2 linked regions of the Rubripirellula tenax genome follow. The protein of the gene in region 2 interacts with the protein of the main gene of each other region in a pairwise test. Links are inferred from orthologs where the notes say so. Each region holds a gene or a part of one and is shown on either strand. Other genes may lie near its edges.

What was found. Proteins that work in one complex are often made in the same cells at the same time.
Region 1: the proteins of nth (region 2) and aceE interact in binary tests that used the Escherichia coli proteins (3 or more experiments, as listed by UniProt). The link is inferred for Rubripirellula tenax from one-to-one orthologs.

Annotation. Positions count from the first base shown.
Region 1 is NZ_SJPW01000004.1:443,014-446,374, forward strand. What follows is about bases 1-3,287. They hold aceE (pyruvate dehydrogenase (acetyl-transferring), homodimeric type), read right to left. Parts: upstream 2,931-3,287; coding sequence 201-2,930; downstream 1-200. Other genes in these bases: Poly51_RS16185 (2-oxo acid dehydrogenase subunit E2), read right to left, coding at 1-135; Poly51_RS16195 (SDR family NAD(P)-dependent oxidoreductase), read left to right, coding at 3,255-3,287. Outside these bases: more of Poly51_RS16195, read left to right, coding at 3,288-3,361. UniProt on the Escherichia coli protein: Component of the pyruvate dehydrogenase (PDH) complex, that catalyzes the overall conversion of pyruvate to acetyl-CoA and CO(2).
Region 2 is NZ_SJPW01000003.1:588,416-591,469, reverse strand. Bases 1-2,980 are described here. They hold nth (endonuclease III), read right to left. Parts: upstream 1,840-2,980; coding sequence 1,162-1,839; downstream 1-1,161. Other genes in these bases: Poly51_RS12995 (cation:proton antiporter), read left to right, coding at 1,962-2,980; Poly51_RS13005 (cell division protein FtsH), read left to right, coding at 625-1,122; Poly51_RS13010 (galactitol-1-phosphate 5-dehydrogenase), read right to left, coding at 1-535. Also shown: more of Poly51_RS12995, read left to right, coding at 2,981-3,054. UniProt on the Escherichia coli protein: DNA repair enzyme that has both DNA N-glycosylase activity and AP-lyase activity. The DNA N-glycosylase activity releases various damaged pyrimidines from DNA by cleaving the N-glycosidic bond, leaving an AP (apurinic/apyrimidinic) site.

The DNA.
Region 1 (3,361 bases), on a different replicon or contig from region 2:
AACGGTCGCCTTGTCGGTTTCCATCTCGACGATGTCATCGCCTTCTTTGATGACGTCGCCGACGGAGACGAAAATTTCGAGGACGTCGCCGGATTCGATGCCGTCGCCGAGTTCGGGAAGTTTGACTTCGGTCATGGGAGGAAGATTGGTGTTAGGTATTGGGAATTAGGTTTTAGGGAAGTCGATCGAGCGCCGGTGCGTTAGGCGAAATACGGGTCGACTTTCTCGGAGTCGTAATCCAGATCTTTGATCGCCTGCGCAACGTCTGTCATCTTGAAAGTGCCGGCTTTCGCCAATCGGTAAAGCGTCGCGATCACGATCGATTCGGCGTCGACTTCGAAGTGGCGACGAAGGGCTTCGCGAGTTTCGCTGCGGCCCATGCCATCGGTTCCCAGCACGAAATAGTCGCCCGGGATGAACGGAGTCAACTGCTCGCCGAGTGCTCGCACATAGTCGCTTGCCGAGATGAACGGCCCTTCAACGCCATCGAGCGTTTCCTCCAAGTAACTTCGTCGCGGCGTTTCGGTCGGATGCAAACGATTCCATCGTTCGCACGCACCAGCTTCACGTCGCAGTTGCGTGTAACTGGTCACACTCCACACATCGCTGGCGACGTTGTATTTTTCGGCCAGAATCTCCTGAGCTTTCAAGGCCGAATTCAGAATCGCACCACTGCCGAACAGTTGCACGCGAGCCTTGGCGCCGTCGACATCCTGGCTCCTATACTTGTAGATGCCCTTGATGATGCCTTCTTCGCATCCGGCCGGCATTTCCGGGTGCAAGTATTCGTCGTTTTCGGCGGTGATGTAATAAATGCACTGTTCGCCGTCGGCATACATGCGTTGCAAACCCTCTTGCACGATGACAACGACTTCATACGCGAATGCCGGATCGTAAGCACGAACCGTCGGGAACGCGATCGCGTTCAGCAAACTGTGTCCGTCTTGGTGCTGCAGCCCTTCGCCGTTGAGCGTCGTGCGGCCGGCCGTCCCGCCGACCAAGAAGCCCTTCGCACGCATGTCGGCGGCAGCCCAAATCGAGTCGCCGATCCGCTGGAAACCGAACATGCTGTAATAGATATAGAACGGAATCATGTTGACGCCGTGGCAACTGTACGCCGTTCCGGCGGCGTTGAAGCTGCTGATCGAACCGCACTCGGTGATGCCTTCTTCCAGAATCTGGCCGTCCTGGGCTTCCTTGTAGTAAGAAACGATTCCCGAGTCGGCGGGCTCGTAAAGCTGACCCGCGTGGGCGTAAATCCCAAACTGGCGGAACATGCCTTCCATACCAAACGTTCGCGATTCGTCGGGCACGATTGGCACAACGTTTTTGCCGATCTTCTTGTCACGGCACATCGCGATCAACGTTTGCACGCATGCGAACGTGGTCGAGATGCTCTTATTCTCCATCTTGCTGATGACTTTGCGGAAATCCTCAAGCGAAGGAACTTCCATGGTCGGATGGTCCGTCGGACGGCTGGGGACCGATCCCCCGAGCGTCTTGCGGCGTTCTTTCAAATACTTGATTTCGGTGCTGGATTCCGAAGGCTTGTAGAACGGTGCGCTGCCGACTTCAGCGTCGCTGATCGGAATACCGAAACGAGTCCGGAACTCCAACAGCTCGGCTTCGTTCATTTTCTTTTGGTTGTGAGCGACATTGCGGCCTTCGCCGGCTTCGCCCAAACCGTATCCCTTGATCGTCTTGGCAAGAATCACGGTCGGCTTGCCGTTGTTCAAATCCATTGCCCGCTTATACGCCGCGTAAACCTTCTCGGGATCGTGACCGCCACGACGGATCTTTTCGATCTTTTCGTCCGACAGGTGCTTCACCAGTTCCAGCAATTCGGGGTACTTGCCAAAGAAGTGTTCGCGGACGTAGCTGCCCGGCATCGACGTGTACTTTTGGTATTGGCCGTCGACCACTTCGTTCATCCGTTTCGCCAACAAGCCTGTCTTGTCGCGAGCAAGCAGGTCGTCCCATTCGCTACCCCAGATGACCTTGATCACGTTCCAGCCAGCACCGTGGAAGATCGATTCCAATTCTTGAATGATCTTGCCGTTGCCGCGGACCGGCCCGTCGAGTCGTTGCAGGTTGCAATTGACGACAAAAATCAAGTTGTCGAGTTTCTCTCGCGATGCCAATCCGATCGCACCAAGCGTTTCGGGTTCGTCACATTCGCCGTCGCCCAAGAACGCCCAGACCTTTTGGCCCTTGGTGTCCTTCAATCCGCGATCGTTCATGTATTCGTTGAACCGCGCTTGGTAGATCGCCATGATCGGGCCCAAGCCCATCGACACGGTCGGGTATTCCCAAAAATCGGGCATCAACCAAGGGTGCGGATAACTGCTAAGCCCGCCACCTTCGGCCAGTTCGCGACGAAAGTTTTCCAGCTTGTGTTCCGGCAGTCGACCTTCGACATAGGCACGCGAATACATGCCCGGCGACGCGTGACCTTGGAAATAGATCGAGTCGCCCGAGTAGCCGTCTTCGCCGCGGCCTTTGAAGAAGTGGTTGAACGCGACTTCGTAAAGTGTTGCGCTCGATGCGAACGTGCTGATGTGACCGCCGACACCACCGCCGCGTTTGTTGGCTCGCACGACCATCGCCATCGCGTTCCAGCGGATGATCGACTTGATGCGACGCTCAATTTCGCGGTTTCCCGGGTACGCGGGTTGCTCGTGCGGCGCGATCGTGTTGACGTAGGGCGTCGAGGTGTCGGACGAAAGCGGCACGCCCTCTTCGGCGGCGCGGTCGCGGAGTTGGTCGATCAGAAACTTGACGCGTTCAGGGCCCTTGCTTTGCAGGACATAGTCGAGCGAGGAGAGCCATTCCTGGGTTTCTGCTGCATCGATATCGACGTCAGCATTTCGTTGCAGTTCGCCTAGATTTTGAGCGACTTCGGCTTTTGCGACAGTTTCAGATTCAGACATCGTTGGTGTGATTCCCTCGTATCGGGCAAGCTCGCTCGCCCCGAATTGGCTTGGCTATGGTGTCGACCTTATTCTCACCGAAACCGCACGAAGCGGAAACCTCGGCAACGGCCTGGGCGCGGCAAATCGGGCCAGATTGCCACCGAAATGAACTCACCGCGACCATTTCAAGCGTGCAGATTAGTCACAGGTGCGAGAAGACAGCAAGGGTAAGCGTCAAAACGACCCGATCGGCCGTAACCTACTATGTCACGCTCCTTTAGAGATCGCGACACCAAAGCTAGATTAGGGGCTGACTTCCTTCCCCTGTCGCAGGTTTTGCCCGTGTCTAGCCATTTCGATTCGACGACTGCCGTCATCACCGGTGCCTCCAGCGGTATCGGCCAGGCGATCGCAATCGCGCTGGCCTCTGCGGGAGCCAGCCGAATCGG
Region 2 (3,054 bases):
AACCGATCATTCCGGCCCCGACGACGACCGCCGTGTCGCCAAGTTTGACCGGGGTCACCGCGGCCGCGTGAACGGCCACCGAGACCGCTTCGACCAGGGCGGCATGTTCGAACGGTAACGAATCGGGCAACGTGTAAACGATCCGGCGCGGCACGCTGATCCGTTCGGCAAACGCGCCGTGACGTCGGTAATCCTCACACGACACGCCAAGGACCATTCGGTTGTCGCACAAGTTGCCGCTGCCTTGCCGACAAAAGTGACATTTGCCACACGAGACCATCGAATCGAAGGTGACACGGGTACCCTTTGGCATGTCCGTTACGTTCACACCGCTATCGACAACGATCCCGGCCGCTTCGTGTCCCATCACCAAAGGTGGAATGCGGCGTCCGGTGCTGCCGTCGAATCCGTGGATATCGCTGCCGCAGATGCCGCACGCTTCGACTTGAACCAGCACGTCATCAGCACCCATTTCGGGTTCGTCGACGTCGGTGACTTCCATCTTTTCGTATTCGGTTAACAGCAGAGCTTTCATCGCGATGATTCTATTTTGCGGGGTAGCTGGTTCTTCTAAAACATCGACAGTATCTTCGTAGCGGGCATTTTAGCACAGGTGACATCTCCTTGAATCACGACGACGACGAAACGCTAACAGCGTATCACGAGGCGGGGCACGCCGTCGTCGCCTACGCATTGGGGGCGAACGTCGATTCGATGCAGCTTTGGGGGGAAGCCGACGACTATCTTCCGGAACGCTTCGGCGACTGTCGCGTGAACTGGGGAACGGTGGATCCGAATCTGGATGTCCAACGCCAGCGAGAAATCATGACGTTTCTTGGCGGTCCGGTAGCCGAGATGATCTATCGGGGCGAACCACTGCATCCGGCACTTTACGGTCCTTGGCAGGATGATTGGCATCGCGCGATGCAAACCTGCGGAGCGATCGTTGCCGATCCCGAGCGACGTACTCGGCTGCTCGAAAAGATCATCGTCACCTTACACGATCATCTTGGTCGCCAACCGTATTGGCCCGCCATCGCGGGGCTGGCGGACGAATTGGCGGCTCACGAGCAATTGGATTCGGACCAAGTCAGCGACGTGTTGACGTTCTGGCTGCGATGATCGATTCGGTGTCCGCGTCGATGCCGATCGATGAATCTTTCAAGGCTTGATCCAGACGACGGGTTTCTTGCGTCGCGGATAGAGTTCGACGCACAGTCCGCACTTGGTACCGTCGCAGCCTCGGGCGGTGCAGTGCTCGCGACCGTAGAAGATGATCTGCAAGTGCAGTTCGTTCCACGACGATTCCGGGAACAACTTCTTCAGATCGCGTTCCGTCTCGACCACGTTCTTTCCGCTGGTCAGTCCCCATCGCTGGGCCAAGCGGTGGATATGCGTGTCGACGGGAAACGCAGGAACACCGAACGCCTGGGCCATGACAACACTGGCCGTTTTGTGACCGACACCGGGCAGCGATTCCAGGCCTTCGAACGTGCGCGGTATCTCGCCACCGAAATCGTTGACGATGATCTCGGACAACTTGGCCACATTCTTGGCTTTCTGGTTCGATAACCCGAGCGGCCGAATGATGGACAAAATTTCGGCTTCGCCCAACTGGGTCATCAACGCCGGCGTCGGCCCCCGACGAAACAGTTCTGGGGTGACTTCGTTCACCTTCTTGTCCGTGCACTGCGCGCTCAACAGCACCGCGACCAGTAAGGTGAAGTCATCGTTGTGATCCAAGGGAATGGGCGGGTCCGGATAGAGCTTCGCCAATTGTTGCCGAACCAGATCGGCGCGTTGTTGTTTCTTCAAGCTCAATTCTTCTTTGCGGGCCAAGATCGACTTCGACGTTTCGCGAGCATCGAAATTTCGGTCGCTCGTCAAAAGTCATTTTTAGACGCTATCCTACATTTCAATTTCCCGTTTCGGCACCCAATGGCGAAGAAGGCCTGTCGCTGATGTCCCAATCACTGGTTCACGACCTGTTGATCATCTTGTGCGCCGGATTGGTTGCCGGGCTGGTCTGTCGATGGCTGCGGGCATCCGTGCTGGTCGGCTATTTGGTGGTCGGCGCAATCGTCGGAAAAGGCGTGCTGAATCTGATCTCCGATAGCGAGCATCAGTTGGAACAGTTCGCCGAGGTGGGGGTGTTTTTTCTATTGTTTTCGATCGGACTCGAGTTTTCGATCGATGACTTGAAGCGTCTGGGCACGAAGTTGGTCATCGGCGGCACGGTCCAGATGACGCTGGTCGGATTGCCGGTCGCGTACGTGCTGGCGCAGATGCAGATGAGTTGGCAGACGTCCGTCCTGATCGGGGCGGCGGTCGCTTTCAGTTCAACCGTCTTGGTCTTTCGGGCACTATCGGAATGTGGCCAGTCCGAGCAGTCGCATGGACAACGGGCGATCGGAATCCTGCTGTTCCAAGATGCGGCGTTGGTACCACTGCTTTTGTTGGTACCGTTGCTGATGGGCGGCGACAATGAAGTCAGCTTCACGCAGTATTCGATCCTGGCGATAACATCGATCGTTTTTGTTGTCGTTGTGATCGGGCTCCGCAAGATTTTGGCGAGATGGGTGATTCCCTTGTTTGCGGGCTACCGCAGTCCCGACCTGATCATCCTGTTCACGATCGTGTCGCTCGGTGGCGTCACATTGGCGGCGTTTTCGGTCGGATTGCCGCCTGCGGTCGGATCGTTTGCGGCCGGGCTGATCTTTAACGGCAATCGATGGACCAAGCAAATCGATGCGTTGGTATTGCCGTTTCGTGAGACTTTCGCCGCAGTATTTTTCGTCGGCTTGGGATTGATTTTCGATCCGCGATTGTTCCTGTCCGCGCCGCTTGAAATGATTTTCGGGCTCGTGGGCGTGATCGTGATCAAGACGATTGCGGCCACGATCGCACTGAAGTTGACAGGGCTGTCCTTCAAACGAGCGTTCGGGATGGGGCTTGGATTGGCACACATCGGTGAGTTTGCGTTCGTGTTGGTTCTGCTGGGACTCGAATCCGGTGTTGTCGACGAATTGGCCTACCAGCGCGTCGTTGCGATTG